Linked DNA regions of Iamia sp. SCSIO 61187. The protein of the gene in region 1 interacts with the protein of each later gene in a pairwise test. Links are inferred from orthologs where the notes say so. Each region holds a gene or a part of one and is shown on either strand. Other genes may lie near its edges. The genes, in order: rpsL and rimP.

Region 1 (9,761 bases):
CAACATCGGGATCATGGCCCACATCGACGCGGGCAAGACGACCACGACCGAGCGGATCCTCTACTACACCGGCAAGAGCTACAAGATCGGTGAGGTCCACGAGGGCGGCGCGGTCATGGACCACATGGCCCAGGAGCAAGAGCGCGGCATCACCATCACCTCGGCCGCCACCACCACCTTCTGGCGCGACCACCGCATCAACATCATCGACACGCCCGGCCACGTCGACTTCACCGTCGAGGTCGAGCGCTCCCTGCGCGTCCTCGACGGGGCCGTCGCCGTGTTCGACGGCGTCGCCGGCGTCGAGCCCCAGACCGAGACCGTCTGGAAGCAGGCCGACAAGTACCGCGTCCCGCGGATGTGCTTCGTCAACAAGCTCGACCGCCTGGGCGCCGACTTCTTCAAGGCGGCCGACTCCATCGTCGACCGCCTCGGCGCCACCACCGCCATCCTCCAGCTCCCGATCGGCAGCGAGGGCAACTTCTCCGGCATCGTCGACCTGGTCGAGATGAAGGCGATCCAGTGGAAGGGCGACGACAAGGACTCGCCCTACGAGGCCGTCGACATCCCGGCCGACCTCCAGGACCAGGCCGACCAGTACCGCGAAGAGCTGATGGACGTCCTGTCGAACTACGACGACGCCCTCATGGAGAAGATCCTCGACGAGGCCGAGATCCCGCCCTCGGAGATCCGCGCCGTCATCCGCAACGCCACGATCAACGACGGCCTCGTCCCCGTGCTGCTCGGCTCGGCGTTCAAGAACAAGGGCGTCCAGCAGCTGCTCGACGCCGTCGTCGACTACCTGCCGTCGCCGCTCGAGACCCCGCCGGTCGAGGGCATGTCGCCCAAGGGCAACGAGGAGGTCGTGCGCAAGCCGTCGGCCGACGAGCCCTTCGCCGCCCTGGCCTTCAAGATCGTGGCCGACCCCCACGGCAAGCTGACCTACTTCCGCGTCTACTCCGGCTCGCTGGAGAAGGGCGGCACCGTCCTCAACACCCGCACCTCCAAGAAGGAGCGGGTGGGCCGGCTGCTGCTCATGCACGCCAACAACCGCGAGGACCTCGACAGCGTCGGCGTGGGCGACATCGTCGCCGGCATCGGCTTCAAGGACACCCGCACCGGCGACACCCTGTGCGACGAGAAGGCCCCGGTCATCCTCGAGAGCCTCGAGTTCCCCGAGCCCGTGATCCACGTCGCCGTCGAGCCCAAGACCAAGGCCGACCAGGACAAGATGGGCAAGGCCCTCTACTCGCTCTCCGAGGAGGACCCGACCTTCCAGGTCCGCTCCGACGAGGAGACCGGCGAGACCGTCATCTCCGGCATGGGCGAGCTGCACCTCGAGGTGCTGGTCGACCGCATGCTGCGGGAGTTCAGCGTCGACGCCACCGTCGGCAAGCCGCAGGTCGCCTACCGCGAGACCATCACCGAGAACACCGGCAAGGTCGTCTACCGGCACGTCAAGCAGACCGGTGGCTCGGGCCAGTTCGCCCACATCGTCATCGAGCTCGAGCCCACCGGCCCCGGTGGCGGCTACCAGTTCGAGGACAAGATCACCGGCGGCCGCATCCCCAAGGAGTTCATCCCCTCGGTCGATGCCGGCATGCAGGCGGCCATGACCACCGGCGTGCTCGCCGGGTTCCCGACCGTCGACGTCCGGGCCCGCCTGGTCGACGGCTCGGCCCACGACGTCGACTCCTCGGAGATGGCGTTCAAGATCGCCGGCACCATGGGGTTCCGCGAGGCGGCCCGCAAGGCCAAGCCCGTCCTGCTCGAGCCGATCATGTCGGTCGAGGTCGTCACCCCCGAGGACTACATGGGCGACGTCATCGGCGACCTGTCCTCCCGTCGAGGGAAGATCGGCGGCATGGAGCAGCGCGGCAACAGCCAGGTGGTCAACGCCACCGTGCCCCTGTCGGAGATGTTCGGTTACGCTACCGACCTGCGTTCGCGGACCCAGGGTCGGGCCACGTACACGATGCAGTTCGACTCGTACCAGCAGACGCCGGCTTCCGTCCAGGAAGAGATCGTCAAGCGCATCCGGGGCGAGTAGCCCCCGCACGTCCCGTACCTGCAAGTCCACTGTCAAGACACCTGAGGAAAGAACGAGAATGGCCAAGGAGAAGTTCGACCGGTCCAAGCCGCACCTGAACATCGGGACGATGGGTCACATCGACCACGGCAAGACCACCCTCACTGCGGCGATCACCAAGACGTTGCACGAGGCCGACCCGACCACGGCCTTCACCCCGTTCGACATGATCGACAAGGCTCCTGAGGAGCGTCAGCGGGGGATCACGATCAACATCTCGCATGTGGAGTACGAGACGGCGAACCGTCACTACGCCCATGTCGACATGCCGGGTCACGCTGACTACATCAAGAACATGATCACCGGTGCGGCTCAGGTCGACGGGGCGATCTTGGTGGTGGCGGCGACCGATGGTCCGATGCCCCAGACCCGGGAGCACGTGCTGTTGGCCCGTCAGGTCGGGGTGCCCTCGATCGTGGTGGCGTTGAACAAGGTCGACATGGTCGATGACGAGGAGCTGTTGGAGCTCGTCGACATGGAGGTCCGTGAGCTGTTGACCGAGTACGAGTTCCCCGGTGATGACACTCCGGTGGTCCGGGTCTCGGCGCTCAAGGCCCTCGAGGGCGATGCTGATGCGGCTGCTCAGGTGATGGAGCTGATGGACGCGGTCGACAGCTTCGTGCCCGAGCCGACCCGTGACATCGACAAGCCGTTCTTGATGCCGATCGAGGATGTGTTCTCGATCACCGGGCGTGGGACGGTGGTGACCGGCAAGGTCGAGCAGGGGGCGATCCACACCGGTGACGAGATCGAGATCGTCGGGATCCGTGACACCCAGAAGACGACCTGCACCGGGGTGGAGATGTTCCGCAAGCTCCTCGACCAGGGCCAGGCCGGTGACAACATCGGCGCTCTGTTGCGGGGCACGAAGAAGGAAGACGTCGAGCGGGGTCAGGTCCTGGCCAAGCCGGGCAGCATCACGCCGCACTCGGACTTCGAGGGCGAGGTGTACGTGCTGACCAAGGACGAGGGCGGCCGGCACAAGCCGTTCTTCAACAACTACCGGCCCCAGTTCTTCTTCCGGACCACCGACATCACCGGCACCATCACCTTGCCGGAGGGGACCGAGATGGCCATGCCCGGCGACAACACCTCCATGAGCGTCGAGCTCATCCACCCCATCGCCATGGAAGAGGGCCTCCGCTTCGCCATCCGCGAGGGTGGACGCACCGTCGGCTCCGGCCGCGTCACCAAGATCACCAAGTAGAGCTGAGACCCCACACATGGCCGACTCCCAGAAGATCCGGATCCGCCTCAAGGCGTACGACCACGAGATCATCGACCAGTCCACCAAGAAGATCGTCGAGACGGTGCTCCGCACCCAGGCGACCGTCCGTGGACCGGTGCCCCTCCCGACCGAGAAGCACCGCTACACCGTGATCCGTTCGCCCCACAAGTACAAGGACTCCCGGGAGCACTTCGAGATGCGCATCCACAAGCGCCTCCTCGACATCCTCGAGCCCTCGCCGAAGACCGTCGACTCCCTCCAGCGGCTCGAGCTGCCGGCGGGCGTCGACATCGAGATCAAGATCCAGACGGCGTAGCCGGGATCGGAAGGCCAGCACCATGCCCACCACGAACCAGCTCATCCGCAAGCCGCGGAAGGCCCGTCGCAAGAAGAGCAAGACCCCGGCCCTGTCGGGGCACCCCCAGCTCCGCGGCGTGTGCACCCGCGTCACCACGGTGACGCCCCGCAAGCCCAACTCGGCCCTCCGCAAGGTGGCCCGGGTGCGGCTCAGCACCGGCCAGACGGTCACCGCCTACATCCCCGGCGAGGGCCACAACCTGCAGGAGCACTCCATGGTGCTCATCCAGGGCGCCCGCCGCTGGGACCTCTCGGGTGTGAACTACAAGATCATCCGGGGCGCCCTCGACGCCAACGCCGTGCCCAACCGGGCCAACGCCCGCAGCCGCTACGGCACCAAGAAGGGCTAGCCCCTCTCTCGTCGGAGATCTCGCTCCGCTCGATCTCCTCCTCGAGCAGCACGATGAAGGCCTGCCTCCGGGCGGGCCTTCGTCGCGTCCGGGCCACCCTGCCTCAGCCGGCGATCGGGGGCCCGGACGACCTGCCCGACGGTCGAGTGGTCGAGTGCGACGACGCCGACACCGTCGCGGGACCGGCGGCGGGGGCCGCCCCCCGACGCCCGGGAGCGCCGGATCCGACTCTGGTTCGGGAGCGGGCCGATCAGTCCCTGAGGCCGAGGGCCCGGACCGCCCGGAGCGTGTCGGCGTCGGCCGGGTCCTTGTCCGGGCGGTAGCGGACGAGGCGGGCGAACCGGAGGGCGACGCCACCGGCGTAGCGGGTCGACCGCTGGACCCCGTCGACCGCCACCTCGACCACCAGCTCGGGTCGCACGTGCACGATGTGCGCCTCGTCGGTGCGCTCGTCGCCGGTGGCGATCGCCTGGAGGGCCTGCGTCTGCCACGCCAGCACCTCGTCGGTCATGCCCTTGAACGTCTTGCCCACCATGACGAGGCCGGCGTCGCCCTCGCCGCGGGCGCCGAGGTGGAGGTTCGAGAGCCAGCCCCGGCGCCGGCCGTGGCCCCACTCGGCGGCCAGCACGACGAGGTCCAGGGTGTGGACCGGCTTCACCTTGCGCCACGCCTTGCCCCGGCGGCCGGCCTCGTACGGCGTCGACGCCCCCTTCACGACCACCCCCTCATGCCCGGCGGCCAGGGCGTCGTCGAGGACGGCAGCGGCGGCGGCCGGGTCCGACGTGCGGGTGCCCGGGATCTGCCACTCGCCGGCCACCTCGGCCAAGGCCGCCCGTCGCTCGTGGAGGGGGGCGTCGACCAGGTCGGTTCCGTCGCGGTGGACGAGGTCGAAGAACCAGGGCCGGACCGCGGTCGGAGCCGGCCCACCCTCGGCCCCGATCCGGCTGGCGGTGTCCTGGAACAGGACCGGGCGCAGGGCCTCGTCGACCACCAGGGCCTCGCCGTCGAGGACCAGGCGGTCCGCCGGGAGGGCGCGCACCAGGGCGATCACCTCGGGCAGGCGCCCCGTGATCTCGTTGAGGTTGCGGGTCCAGACCCGCACGTCGTCGCCGTCCCGGTGGACCTGGATGCGGATGCCGTCCAGCTTCCAGTCGACCACCGCGTCGCCCAGGTCCTCGACGGCACCGGCGACCGACTCGGCGGTGGAGGCGAGCATCGGCTGCACCGGGCGCCCCAGCTCCAGGCCCACGGCGGCGAGGCCGTCGGCCCCGGCGGTGAGGGCGACGTGGGCGATGGCGGGCAGGTCGCCGCCGAGCATGGCCGCCCGGCGCACCACCGGGGTCGGCACCTCGGCCGCCCGGGCCACGGCGTCGGCCATCACCCCGGCCAGGGCGCCCTGTCGCAGCTCGCCCCCGACCAGGCCGAAGAGGAACGCGGCCTCGTCGTCCGTGGCCCGCCCCAGCAGGTCCGCCAGGAGGCGCCGCCGCTCGGTTCCGGACCCGGTGCCCCCGAGCCCGGCCAGGGCGGTCAGGACGGCGTCGACCTCGAGCACCGTGAGCGTGGGCCCGTCGGCCGGCGGCTGGGCCGCCGCCTGGAGGGTCCGCCAGCCGACGCCGATCCGCCCCTGGAGCGGCGCCCCGGTGAGGAACCCGACGGCGACGGCGATCTCGTCGGGCCGGAGCTCGCGGAGCAGCGCGGCGATGGCGTCGCGCTTGGCCGTGCGGGACGACGTGGCGGCCACGGTGGCCGACGTGGCCACCACGGCGGCGAACGGGGTGGGGGTGGCGACGTCGAGCGACACCCCGTCAGTGTGGCCGGTCACCCCGCCCGGGACGCCCGCATCCCGAGGCGGCGTCGGCGGCGACCACGGTTCTCGGTACGGATCCCGGGCCCGTGGGGCCACGATCGGTACCAGGAACGGCGAGACGCTGGTGTGGGCTCGTCCTGGGTACGGATCCGGGCCTGTGGGGCCGCGATCGGTACCAGGAACGGGGCCTCGTCTCCGAGGGCCGATGAGCCTCGGGCGGCCCGCCGGTCGAAGAGGTGACCGCAGCCCCAGGAGAGACCATGCCCCGCCCGTTCGTCATCAGCCTGCCCATCGAGGACCGCCGCCGCGCGTTCGCCTTCTACACCGAGGGCCTGGGCCTCGAGGCCGTGGGCGCACCGGCCGACGACGGGGTGCCCGAGCCCCTCCGCCTGGTCCTGGGGGACGACGTGCACCTGGTGCTGATCCCCCGGGGCGGGTTCGGGTGGGTCACCGCGCCCCACGAGACGGCGGTGCCGGGCACCAGCGAGTGCCAGCTCAGCTGGGCCGTGGCCACCGAGGCCGAGGTCGACGCCGCCGTCGAGCGGGCCCGGGCCGCCGGCGGCCAGGTCCTGGTCGAGCCGGCGTCCACCGGGTGGGGCTACTCGGGTCTGCTCGCCGACCCCGACGGCCACCTCTGGATGGTGACGGTCCGAACGGAGTGAGGGCCTCCAGGGCGGTGGGTGGGGTCGGAGGACGTGATCACGGTCCGAACGGAGTGAGGACCGGGTCATAGCACCACCGCCCGACACGGTGGGGGACCTGGGCTTGGAGCCCCGGGCGGGGCTCGCTACAGTGGCTCCCTCGTGCACGGGACCCCAGAGGTTCGGTACCGAGCGCGCTGAATCGACGTCCACGGACGCCCTCTCGAGCGAGGGAACCCCGTGGCACAACCGAGACACGCTCCGCCGGGCCCGCCCGAGCGGAGCGTCCGCGTGAACGGACCTTCCGTTCCTCCGCGAGAGAAGAGAGACATGGCAACCAAAGCGATCGTCGGGTCCAAGCTCGGCATGACGCAGATCTGGGACGACGATCGCAACGTCGTCCCGGTCACCGTCCTGCAGGTCGAGCCGGTCCGCGTGGTCAAGATCAAGACCCAGGAGCGCGACGGCTACACCGCCCTCCAGGTCACGTTCGGCCAGAAGAAGGCCTCCAAGCTCACCAAGCCGGTGGCCGGCCAGTTCGCCACGGCCGACGTCGAGCCCGGGCCCCGCCTGGTCGAGCTCCGCCTCGACGACGTGTCGGAGTACACCGTCGGCCAGACGCTGGGCGTCGACATCCTCGCCGAGGGCGGGCTGATCGACGTCACCGCCGTCAGCAAGGGCAAGGGCTTCGCCGGCGTCATGAAGCGCCACGGCTTCGCCGGCCAGCGGGCCAGCCACGGCGCCCACCGGGTCCACCGTGCGCCCGGCGCCATCGGCGCCTGCGCCACGCCGTCCCGGGTGTTCAAGGGCCAGCGCATGGCCGGCCGCACCGGTGGCGAGAAGGTCACCACCATGAACCTCGAGGTCGTCCGGGCCGACACCGACCGCAACCTCCTCCTCATCAAGGGCGCCGTGCCCGGCCCCAAGGGCGGCCTGGTGCTCGTCCGCAACGCGGCCAAGGCCGCCGGGAAGGACGCCTGATGGCCAAGATCGACGTGCTCGACGCCTCGGGCAAGAAGACCGACACCACCGACCTCGACGACGCCGTGTTCGGCATCGAGCCCAACGGGCCCGTGCTGCACCAGGTCGTCACCGCCCAGCTGGCCGCCCGCCGGGCCGGCACCCAGTCGACCAAGACCCGGGCCGAGGTGGCCGGTGGCGGCGCCAAGCCCTGGAAGCAGAAGGGCACCGGCCGGGCCCGCCAGGGCTCGATCCGCAGCCCGCAGTGGTCCGGCGGCGGCGTGGCCCTCGGCCCGAAGCCCCGCAGCTACAGCCAGCGCACGCCGAAGAAGATGGTCCGCCTGGCCCTGCGCTCGGCGCTCTCCGACCGGGCCGCCGACGGCAAGGTCAAGGTCGTCGACTTCGGCTTCGACGCCCCCGGCACCAAGCAGGCCGCCCGGGCGCTCGCCGACATCGGCGTCGAGGGCAAGGTCCTCCTGGTCCTGGCGGCCGACGACGTCGCCACCTGGAAGAGCTTCCGGAACCTCACCGACGTCCACATCATCGTGCCCGGCGAGCTGAACGCCTACGACGTCCTGGTCAGCGACTGGGTCGTCTTCACCCCGGGCACCGTCCCGGCCGACACCAGCGTCTCCCGGGGCCCGGCCCCGACGCCGGCCGGCCACCGTGGCGGCGCCCCCGGCGAGCGGGCCTCGGTCCCGGTCACCGTGCCCGACACCGATGCCGTCGTCGAGGCGGCCAACGACGAGGACTCGGAGGACGAGTCGTGAAGGACCCCCGCCAGGTGATCCTCAAGCCGGTCGTGAGCGAGAAGTCCTACGCCCTGCTCGAGTCCAACCAGTACACGTTCATCGTCCACCCGACGGCCTCGAAGCCCGAGATCAGCGACGCCGTGGCGTCGATCTTCGGCGTCACCGTCACCCGGGTGAACACGCTCAACCGCCAGGGCAAGAAGACCCGGAACCGCCGCACCGGCAAGGTCGGGTCCAAGGCCTCCACCAAGCGGGCCATCGTCACCCTCGCCGACGGTGACTCGATCGACCTGTTCGAGAGCTGAGGAGGACCCTGATGGCACTTCGCAAGCGCAAGCCCACCAGCGCCGGCCGCCGGTTCCAGACCGTCTCGGACTTCTCCGAGATCACCAAGACGACGCCCGAGAAGTCGCTGGTCGGTCCGAAGCCCAAGACCGGTGGCCGCAACAACGGCGGCCACAAGACCGCTCGCCACAAGGGCGGTGGCCACAAGCGCCAGTACCGCCAGATCGACTTCAAGCGCACCAAGGACGGCGTGCCGGCCAAGGTCGCCGCGGTCGAGTACGACCCGAACCGCAACTGCCGCATCCTGCTGCTGCACTACGTCGACGGCGCCAAGGCCTACATCCTCGCCCCGCGCGACGTGAAGGTCGGCGACATGCTCCAGTCCGGCCAGGGCGCCGAGATCCGCTCCGGCAACGCCATGCCGATGCGCTACATCCCCGTGGGCACGACGATCCACAACGTCGAGCTCAAGCCCGGCGGCGGTGGCCGCATGGCCCGCAGCGCCGGCTCCAGCGTCCAGCTGGTGGCCAAGGAGGGCGAGTTCGCCACCCTGCGCCTCCCCAGCACCGAGATGCGCCGGGTGCCGATCGACTGCCGGGCGACCGTCGGCACGGTCGGCAACGCCGAGGCCGAGCTGGTCAAGGTCGGCAAGGCCGGCCGCAACCGCTGGAAGGGCGTCCGCCCCCAGACCCGTGGCGTCGCCATGAACCCCGTCGACCACCCCCACGGTGGCGGCGAGGGCAAGACCTCCGGTGGTCGCCACCCCGTGTCGCCCTGGGGCAAGCCCGAGGGCCGCACCCGCGACCAGAACAAGCCGTCCCAGAAGCTCATCGTCCGGCGCCGCCGCACCCGCGGCTCGCGGAGGTAACCCGAATGCCCCGTTCACTCAAGAAGGGCCCGTTCGTCGACGGGCACCTGCTCTCCAAGGTCGATGGCCTCAACGAGAAGGGCGAGAAGAAGGTCATCAAGACCTGGTCCCGCCGCTCCACGATCATCCCCGACATGGTGGGCCACACCATCGCCGTCCACGACGGGCGCAAGCACGTCCCGGTGTACATCACCGAGTCGATGGTCGGTCACAAGCTGGGCGAGTTCGCCCCCACCCGCACCTTCCGGTACCACGCCGGCCAGGAGAAGTCCGTGCGAGGTCGGCGCTGATGGCTGGTGGCAGTGGTGTGAAGACCAACGAGCGTCCCGGGACGCGCGCCCAGGCCCGCTACGTGCGGGTCTCGGCCTACAAGGCCCGTGAGGTCCTCGACCTGATCCGCGACCTCCACGTGAGCGACGCCGAC
Region 2 (9,678 bases), 1.3 Mb from region 1 along the record:
TTCGCCGAGGTCGACGAGCTGCCGGCGCCGTCGCGGCGCGAGCCGCTCGCCTTCGGCCCGCAGGCGCTGGCCACGGTGCCGCCCATCGTCCCCGGCGGGCTGCTGAACCGCTGGACCGTCCAGGCGTTCAACGAGGCCTGGTTCCGGAAGGCGCCCCGCCGGCGGAGCGACGAGATCCAGAGCATCTCCCGCTTCTTCCACCCGCTCGACGGCATCGACGAGTGGAACCGGCTCCACGGCCCCCGGGGCTTCCTCCAGTGGCAGATCGTCGTCCCGTTCGGGGCCGAGGACGTGCTGCACGACATCGCCGACGCCTTCGCCGCCGCCAAGGTGCCGACCCTGATCGGTGTGCTCAAGCGGTTCGGGGCGGCCAACCCGGGGCCGTTGTCGTTCCCCATCCCGGGCTGGACGCTGTCGCTCGACATCCCCGCGGCGGCCCACGGGCTGGGCCCGCTCCTCGACCGGCTCGACGCCCAGGTCGTCGAGGCCGGCGGTCGGATCTACCTGGCCAAGGACTCCCGGGTGCGGCCCGAGCTCATGCCGGTCATGTACCCGCGGCTCGACGAGTGGCGGGCGGTGCGCCGCCGGGTCGACCCCGACGCCGTCCTCCAGAGCGACCTCGGCCGCCGTCTCGGCCTGTGAGCGGGGGTCGGGCCCGCTAGCGCCAGACGACGGCGTAGAGCACCGAGACGGCGACGCCGAGGACCATGAGCACGATCGACACCGGCTTGACCCACGGGTGCTGGTCGGTGATCGAGTCGACGTTGGCCTTCCTCTTGGCGTAGGCGAGGAGCCGCTCGGCCCACGACACCTCGGTGGCGAGGATGCCGAGCCCGGCGATGACCACCACGATGCCGGGCCCGGGCAGGACCAGCATGCCCAGCCCGGCCAGCGTCACCAGCGTGCCGAAGGCGATGATCGCCATGCGCACGATGATGTTGCGCTTGGCCTCCTCGACCGTGCGCTCCCGCCGGCCGGTGTCCCGCTCGGCGTCGACGGCGGCGGCGCGGTACCGCTCGCGCCGCTCCTCCCGCAGGCGGAGTCGTTCCTCGGCGGTCAGCTGATCGTCGGCCACCCCGGCATCATGCCCCGCCGGCGGGCACGACCTGCCCGCGGATGTCGGCCGGGTGGATGCGGCGCCGGAAGGTGGCGCTCATCCGCGGCCCGGCCCGGGCGACCTTGGGGACGCAGTGCTGCCAGGTGTGCTGGCAGGTGCCCCCCATGACGAGCAGGTCGCCGGAGAGGAGGTCGAAGGCGCGGGACGGCCCGCCGCCGGCGGGGCGGAGCAGGAACCGGCGGGGCGAGCCCAGCGACAGCACCACCACGATGGTGGCGGGGCGCTCCCGCTCGAAGCGATCGCCGTGCCAGGCCACCGAGTCCCGGCCGTCGCGGTAGAGGTTGCACCCGATGGCGTCGAAGCCGCGCTGGTAGCGGGCGTCGAGGACGGGGAGGAGGGCGACGAGCGCCGCCGGCGCCGCCTCGAGGCGACGCTCGGGCTGCTCCTCGTCGCCCCACCAGGCCGAGAGGCGGGGCTCGGTGACCAGGTTGCCGTACATCGCCACCTCCCGCTGGCCCCACCGGACGGTGTCGACCAGCTCGGTGAACAGGGCGTCGGCGCCGGCGAGCCAGCCCGGCGCGTGGTCGACCCACGCCCCGTCGCCCAGGTCGATGCGCTCGGCGGTGGCGAAGTCCGCGTCCGGCTCCGGGGCCCCGGTCGCCAGCAGGGAGGGCTGGAACGTCAGCTCCACGGGCATGACCGAGAGCGTACACGTGTTCGCCGTCGGGTCGGTGGGAGGGGGTCGGGCGCGCCTCACCTACCATCGCCGCCATGGCCAAGCCTCCCGTCCTCACGCCCCAGGCCGACGACTTCCCCCGCTGGTACCAGGACGTCGTGGCCAAGGCCGAGCTCGGCGACAACGGCCCCGCCCGGGGCACCCAGGTCATCCGGCCCTACGGCTTCGCCATCTGGGAGCGGATGGTCGCGGCCGTCGACGAGCGCATCAAGCTGACGGGGGCCGAGAACGTCTCGTTCCCGTCGCTGATCCCCCAGAGCTACCTGACCCGCGAGGCCGAGCACGTCGAGGGCTTCGCCCCCGAGCTGGCCGTCGTCACCATGGGTGGCGGCAAGGAGCTGGAGGAGCCGCTCGTGGTGCGGCCCACCTCCGAGACCATCTTCGGCGAGTACATGGCCAAGTGGGTCGACTCCTGGCGCGACCTGCCCCTGCTCCTCAACCAGTGGTGCAACATCGTGCGCTGGGAGCTCCGGCCCCGGTTGTTCCTGCGCTCGAGCGAGTTCCTCTGGCAGGAGGGCCACACCGCCCACGTCGACCAGCGGGATGCCGCGGCCTACGCCTACACGATCCTCCGCGACGTCTACGAGGACTTCATGGTGAAGGAGCTGGCCATCCCGGTCCTGGTCGGCCGCAAGACGCCCGACGAGCGCTTCCCGGGGGCCATCAACACCACGACGTGCGAGGCGATGATGGGCGACGGCAAGGCCCTGCAGATGGGCACCAGCCACGAGCTGGGCCAGAACTTCGCCAAGGTGTTCGACATCGCCTACCAGGACGCCGAGGGCACCCAGCAGCTGGCGTGGACCACGTCGTGGGGCGTCTCGACCCGGATGATGGGCGGGCTGATCATGGCCCACGGCGACGATGCCGGGCTGCGGGTCCCGCCCCGGGTCGCGCCCATCCAGGTCGTCGTGCTGGTCGTGCGCGACGGCGACGGCGTGGCCGAGCGGGCCCAGCTGCTGGCCGAGGCCCTCCGCACCGCAGGGGTCCGCGTCACCGTCGACGCCCGCACCGACGTCGGCTTCGGTCGGCGGGCCACCACCTGGGAGCTCAAGGGCGTCCCCGTCCGCCTCGAGCTGGGCCCTCGCGACCTCGCCGACGAGCAGGCGACCCTCGTCCGCCGCGACCAGCAGGGCAAGGGCACCGTGCCCCTGAGCGGCCTGCCCGAGCGCGTGGTCGCCCTGCTCGACGAGATCCAGGACGCCATGCTCGCCACCGCTCGCCAGGTGCGCGACGACCGCACCGTCGAGGTGGCCACCGTCGACGAGGCGCTGGAGGCGGCCCGCACCGGGTTCGCCCGGATCCCGTGGGGGGCGCTCGACGACGACGGCCTGGCCCGGCTCAAGGCCGACGCCGTCACCGTCCGCTGCCTGCAGAGCCCCGAGGGCGACGTCGCCACCAGCGACGACGACCCCGAGAGCATCGCCACGGTGGCCCGCTCCTACTGACCTGCGGCGTCCATCCGGGGTTCAGACCAGGTTGACGAACTGTTGACGCGGCGGTCGAGCAGCGCGCGGGAGCGTGTGGCAGCCTGACCGCCGTCACACCACCGGTTCCCCCGAAGGCGGCATCCCCCGTGCACCTCTCCCTCCGGCGGCGCGCCCTCGGCGCGCTGGCCCTCCTCCTGGCCGTGGTCGGCTCGTCCGTGGTGGCCCCGTCGCCCGGTGCCGCCGTCGCCACCGACCTGCTGATCTCCGAGTACGTCGAGGGCAGCAGCAACAACAAGGCGATCGAGATCGAGAACAAGACCGGGGCACCGGTCGACCTGGCCGCCGGCGGGTACACGCTGCGCATCTACGCCAACGGCGCCACGGCGCCCGGCACCAGCACGCCCCTCACGGGCACCATCGCGGCCGGCGCCGTCTTCGTCATCGCCCACACCAGTGCCAGCACCGACCTCACGGCGGTGGCCGACGTCACCAGCGGGTCAGCGGTGAACTTCAACGGCGACGACGCCGTGGTGCTCACCAAGGGCGGTGACCCGGGGACGGTGGTCGACTCCATCGGCCAGGTCGGGGTCGACCCCGGCGCGGCGTGGGGGGCCGGTGACACCGTCACTGCGAACGCCACCCTCCGTCGGGCCGCGGCCAACGAGACCGCCGACACCGACACCTCCGACGCCTACGACCCGTCAGTGCAGTTCGCCGGGTTCCCGAGCGACACCTTCGTCGGCGTCGGCCAGCCCGGCGACGAGACCGCCGAGCCGCCCCCGCCCGACATCCGCACCATCGGGGAGATCCAGGGCGACGCCACCGGCCCGACCAGCCGGTCGCCCTTCGCCCCGGCCAGCGGCAACGGCGCCGGCCAGGAGGTCGTCACCAGCGGCGTCGTCACCGAGCGGAGCCTGGCCCGGACCTCCTCGGGCGGCTCCAACCACGGCTTCTGGATCCAGACGCCGGACGCCGAGGTCGACGCCGACCCCGACACCTCCGAGGGGATCTTCGTCTTCACCGGGTCCAGCCCGACGGTCGACGGCTACACACCGACCGTCGGTGACGCCGTCACCATCACGGCCAAGGCCGGCGAGTTCTTCTTCGCCACCCAGCTCACGTCGGTCACCGACGTGGTGCTCGACAGCAGCGGCAACCCGATCCCGGCCGCGGTCGAGGCCGACCCGCCCGAGGACGCGACCGAGGCCGGCGTCTACTGGGAGCGGCTCGAGGGCATGCAGGTCACGGTCCCGGCCGGCGCCAGCGTCACCGGCGGCCGCTCGGTCTTCCCGGGCTCGGCCGACTCCGAGATCTGGATGATCCGCGGCGACGACCCCCTCGTCGCCCGCGAGGACCCCTTCGCCCGGCGGACCTTCCGCGACGCCCACCCCCTCGACGCCCAGCCCGGCCTGTTCGACGACGGCAACGGCCAGCGCCTGCTGATCGGCCCGCAGGGGGTCAAGGCCGCTGCCGCCGACAGCACCGTGCTGCTGCCCCCGGCCCGCACCTTCGCCACCCTGGACGGCGCCGTGACCGGCGCCCTGAGCTACTCGTTCGAGAAGTACCGCATCGAGGTGGCGACCCCGCCGACGTTCACCGACGGCGTCGACCCGTCCACCAACGCCGCCCCGCAGGCGCCCGACCGGGCCACCGAGTACTCCGTCGGCAACATCAACGTCGAGAACCTCTACGACCGGCGCGACGACCCCACCGACGGCTGCGACTTCACCGACAACGCCGGCTGCCCCGGTGTCAGCCCGCCATTCGACTACGTCCCGGCCACCGACCAGGTCTACCTGGACCGCCTGGTGGGCCTGGCGAAGCAGATCGCCTTCGACCTCCACCTGCCCGACGTCGTCACCGTGCAGGAGGCCGAGGACCAGGACATCTGCTCGGCCGAGCCCGGTGGCGCGCTCACGTGCGACGGCGGTGACGGCAAGCCCGACACCGTCCAGGAGCTGGCGTTCATGCTGAACGACCAGGAGAACGGCGGCGCCGTGTACGACGTGGCCTCGGACCGCGACGGGGCCGACGACCGCGGCATCCACAACGCCTTCCTCTTCCGGGTCGACCGGGTCGAGCTGGCCACCCCCGGCGCCGACGATCCCGTGCTCGGCTCGACCCCCGGCGTCGAGTACCGCGACGATCCGCTGCCGTCCAACGCCGAGGTCGAGAACCCGAAGGCCCTCAACGCCGACCTCCCCGAGGACGTCGACACCAGCACCGGCACCGACGGCCCGAACGTGTACACCCGGGCAGCCCAGACCGGTCGCTTCCTCGTCTACCCGGAGACGGCCGGCGAGGGGACGCCCGTCGACCTGTGGGTGATCAACAACCACTTCTCGTCCGGACCCGACCGGCGCGTCGGCCAGCGACGGGAGCAGGCGGCCTACGCCGCCGCCATCTCGGAGGCCATCGCCGCCGAGGTGCCCGAGGCCCGGGTGATGGTCGCCGGCGACCTCAACGTCTTCCCCCGCCCCGACGACCCGATCCTGCCGCCGGAGGGGCCCAGCGACCAGCTCGCGCCCCTCTACGACGCCGGGCTCAACAGCCTGTGGGACGTGCTGGTGCAGGAGGCCCCGGCCGCGGCCTACTCCTACGTCTTCGAGGGCCAGGCCCAGACCCTCGACCAGCAGCTCGTCGACGACGCCCTGCTGGCCGAGCTGGTCGAGCAGCGGGTCGCCCACGTCAACGCCGACTGGGCCGCCGAGCACCAGCCCGTCACCGGCCGGGGGGTCAGCGACCACGACCCGTCCGTCGCCCGCTTCGCCTTCCCGGCCCCGCCGGTGCCGCAGCTCGGCGACGAGGACTTCGTCACCCAGCAGTTCGTCGACTTCGTGGGCCGCCCGCCCACGCCCAGCGAGCTCGAGGTGTTCACCGAGTCCCTCCAGGACGGCTCGCTCACCCGGGCCCGCCTCGCCGACAACCTGCGTCGCATCGCCTACGACCCGCCCCGGGCGCCGGTGATCCGCCTCTACGCCGCCGTGCTCGGGCGGCCGGCGGACCTGGCGGGGGTCGAGTACTGGACGGCGCGGATGCGCGCCGGGCTGACCATCCGGCAGGTGGCCCGCTTCTTCGTCGCCTCGCAGGAGTTCCGCACCACCTACGGGTCGCTGGACGACGCCGAGTTCGTCGAGCTGGTGTACCAGAACGTGCTGGGGCGCGAGCCCGACGCCGAGGGCGAGGCCTACTGGATCGGCCGCCTCGAGCGCGGTCTGACCCGGGCCAACATGATGGTCTCGTTCTCCGAGAGCCAGGAGCACAGGGACCTGTCCCGGCCCATGGTCGACGCCCTCGAGATCGTCTTCGGCCTGCTGGACCGCGACCCCACCCCGGCGGAGCTCGACTCGGCCGAGGCCCGGGTCGGCACCCTCGCCGGCCGCCTCGAGGTCATCGACGAGATCCTCACCTCCGCCGAGTACGCCGAGAGGGTCGGGGCCACGCCGTAGCGGCGAGATCGTCGGCCGGGCCCGGCGCCTGGCAACCTGAGGGTCCGGGCGACCACCCGACCACCGCGGCTGGTGGAGAGGTGGTCGCCCGGACCGCGTCCGGGCTCAGACCCGGGCGGTCTGGCGGTCGACGAGGGCGAGGAGGCGGGCCCGGTCGTCCGGGGCGGTGGCGGTGCCCGGCCAGCGCACGGTGCCCCGGACCCGGCGGTCGTGGTAGAGCGCGCCCGGCACGAGATCGCCCGCCGGCGCCGCCGCCGTCCAGACCAGCGAGTCGGCCCCCTCGGAGGGGGAGCGGAGGATCGGGCCCATCACCCGGTCGAAGCCGGGCAGGGCGTCGGTCACGCCCGGTGTGGCCGCCCACCCGGGGTGGACCGCGACCTGGAGGGGCGCCTCGCCGCGCCGCGTGGCCTCCGCCACCAGGTCGACCTGGGCCCGCTTGGCCTGGGCGTAGGCCCGGACCCCGTCCCAGGGCCGCGCCTCCCAGCCGGTGTCGTCGAGGTCCACGGCCTGGAGGTACATCCCCCCCGAGGTGACCCAGACGGCCCGGCCCAGGCCGTCGGCGAGGTCGGTGGCGAGGCGCCGGGTCAGGAGCCGGGGACCGACCACCATCGACGCCCAGATCGCCTCGAGGCCCTGTGGCGTCTCCCGCCTCTCCGGCGTGATGGCCCCGGCGGCGTGGACGATGACGTCGATGCGCCCGTGGACCTCGACGAGCGACGCGGCCAGGGCGTCGACGGCGTCGGTGTCGCCGACGTCCGCGGCCCGGAACGTCGCCCGCCCACCCGTCGCCTCGATGGCGTCGACGACGTCAGCCCCGCGCCCGGCGTCGCGCCCGACGACGTCGATGGACGCGCCCAGCCCGGCGAGGGCCTCGGCCGTCGCCCGTCCGAGGCCGGAGGTCCCGCCGGTGACGACGGCGACCTGGCCGGCCAGGGCCTCGCCGGGCGGCGGCTGCCACCGCTCCAGCCGGGAGCGGACGGCGATCCCGATCCGGCTGAAGCTGGGGACGACGGTGGCCTCGAGGGCGAGGTCGACGGCGCGGGCGAGGGGAGCGGGTGTCGGCATCGGGTGCGGTTCGACGCCACCCGGCACGGGGATGGGTCCCGGCGCCGGCCCTGCTCCCGGGGGTCGCCGGGCCGTCGGCGGGGTTCCACCGCTATGCTGTCGGGCCTCACCCAGCAGGGTGGGACGCTTGACGAGGCGTGGGCTCCGGCCCACGCCTTTTCTCTGGACGACGAGGAGGTGGAACCGTGACCGTCATCGACACCGTGCAGGCACTCGTCGAGCCCGTCTGCACCGCCGCCGGCCTCGAGCTCTTCGACATCGAGCTCGAGAGCGGGGTCCTGCGGATCACCGTCGACCAGGAGGGCGGTCTGCCCGTCGGCGCCCTCACCACGGTCACCCGCCAGATCTCCCGCCTCCTCGACGAGGACGACCCCATCCCCGGCCGCTACACCCTCGAGGTGTCGAGCCCGGGGCTCGAGCGCAAGCTCCGCACCCCCCTGCACTTCCAGCGCGCCGTGGGCGAGCTGGTCAGCATCCGCAGCAGCAACCGGGCCGAGGGAGGTCCCCGCCGGTTCCAGGGGACCCTCGTGGCGGCCGACGACGACGGCATCACCGTCGAGCCCGACGACGGCGGCGAGCCGGTGGCCCTCCGCCACGACCAGGTCGACAAGGCCCGCACGGTCTTCGTCTGGGACGCGGCCCCGCCGAAGAAGAACGACAAGACACGACCCCCCAGGAAGAAGGCAAAGCAGCCATGAGTCGCGAGCTGGACATGATGGAGGCCCTCCAGGCCCTGGCCGCGGACCGCGGCATCACGCTCGACACCCTGATGGGGGCGTTGGCCGACGCCATGGAGATGGCCTACGCCAAGATGCCGGGGGCCAAGGACTACGCCTGGGTCACGATCGACCCCGACACCTTCGACATCCGGGTCTGGTCCCAGGACCTCGACGAGGACGGCGAGCCCTTCGGCGACGTCGTCGACGTGACCCCGCCCGACTTCGGCCGCATCGCGGCCCAGACGGCCCGCCAGGTGATGAACCAGCGCCTGCGCGAGGTCGACCGGGAGATGAAGTACGAGGAGTACTCCGGCCGCGAGGGCGACATCGTCACCGGCATCATCCAGCAGGGCGACTCCCGGTACACGCTCCTCGAGCTGAACCGCGGCGTCGAGGCCCTGCTGCCCCAGGCCGAGCAGGTCCCCCACGAGCGCCCCCAGGCGAACTCCCGCCTCAAGGCCTACATCGTCGAGGTCCGCAAGACCGCCAAGGGCCCGCAGATCGTCGTCAGCCGCACCCACCCGGGCCTCATCAAGCGCCTCTTCGAGATGGAGGTGCCCGAGATCGCCGAGGGCATCGTCGAGATCAAGGCCTGCGCCCGCGAGCCCGGGCACCGGACCAAGATCGCGGTCTGGTCGAACGACACCAACGTCGACCCCGTCGGTGCCTGCGTCGGCGCCCGTGGCGCCCGCGTCCGGATGGTCGTCAACGAGCTCAACGGCGAGAAGATCGACATCGTCCCCTTCACCGACGTCCCCGAGGACCTGGTGGCCAAGGCCCTGGCCCCGGCCAAGGTGAAGGAGGTCCGCCTCGACTACGACACCGGCACCGCCACCGTCATCGTCCCGGACTTCCAGCTCTCGCTGGCCATCGGCAAGGAGGGGCAGAACGCCCGCCTCGCCGCCCGCCTGTCGGGCTGGCGCGTCGACATCAAGAGCGAGACGCAGCTGGCCGAGGAGGAGGCCTACGCCAACCAGGACTGGGCCGAGGGCGAGTGGGTCACCGACGCCAAGACCGGCGAGCAGGTCTGGCAGCCGGCCGACGGCAGCGAGGCCCTGTCGGCCGAGGCCTGGGCCGAGGCCACCGAGGCGATCGAGGCCGAGGCCGCGGGGGAGGGCGCGACCGAGGAGGTCAGCGTCGACCCCGAGGTCAGCGGGGACGAGTCCGCGGTGAGCGGCGAGGAGGCGGCCGAGGCCGACGTCGAGGAGGCCGTCGAGGTCCC

What was found.
Region 2: the proteins of rpsL (region 1) and rimP interact in binary tests that used the Escherichia coli proteins (3 or more experiments, as listed by UniProt). The link is inferred for Iamia sp. SCSIO 61187 from one-to-one orthologs.

The regions. Positions count from the first base shown.
Region 1 is NZ_CP050948.1:709,114-718,874, forward strand. Bases 2,424-5,339 are described here. They hold rpsL (30S ribosomal protein S12), read left to right. Parts: upstream 2,424-3,655; coding sequence 3,656-4,024; downstream 4,025-5,339. Other genes in these bases: tuf (elongation factor Tu), read left to right, coding at 2,424-3,296; rpsJ (30S ribosomal protein S10), read left to right, coding at 3,313-3,633; HC251_RS03365 (ATP-dependent DNA ligase), read right to left, coding at 4,275-5,339. Also shown: fusA (elongation factor G), read left to right, coding at 1-2,050; more of tuf, read left to right, coding at 2,109-2,423; more of HC251_RS03365, read right to left, coding at 5,340-5,825; HC251_RS03370 (VOC family protein), read left to right, coding at 6,092-6,493; rplC (50S ribosomal protein L3), read left to right, coding at 6,803-7,453; rplD (50S ribosomal protein L4), read left to right, coding at 7,453-8,202; rplW (50S ribosomal protein L23), read left to right, coding at 8,199-8,489; rplB (50S ribosomal protein L2), read left to right, coding at 8,501-9,337; rpsS (30S ribosomal protein S19), read left to right, coding at 9,343-9,627; rplV (50S ribosomal protein L22), read left to right, coding at 9,627-9,761. UniProt on the Escherichia coli protein: With S4 and S5 plays an important role in translational accuracy. Interacts with and stabilizes bases of the 16S rRNA that are involved in tRNA selection in the A site and with the mRNA backbone.
Region 2 is NZ_CP050948.1:1,982,290-1,991,967, forward strand. Bases 6,846-9,678 are described here. They hold rimP (ribosome maturation factor RimP), read left to right. Parts: upstream 6,846-7,922; coding sequence 7,923-8,435; downstream 8,436-9,678. Other genes in these bases: HC251_RS09595 (SDR family NAD(P)-dependent oxidoreductase), read right to left, coding at 6,846-7,737; nusA (transcription termination factor NusA), read left to right, coding at 8,432-9,678. Also shown: HC251_RS09570 (FAD-binding protein), read left to right, coding at 1-642; HC251_RS09575 (PGPGW domain-containing protein), read right to left, coding at 659-1,075; HC251_RS09580 (alpha-ketoglutarate-dependent dioxygenase AlkB), read right to left, coding at 1,083-1,754; proS (proline--tRNA ligase), read left to right, coding at 1,829-3,241; HC251_RS09590 (DUF4214 domain-containing protein), read left to right, coding at 3,370-6,672; more of HC251_RS09595, read right to left, coding at 6,778-6,845.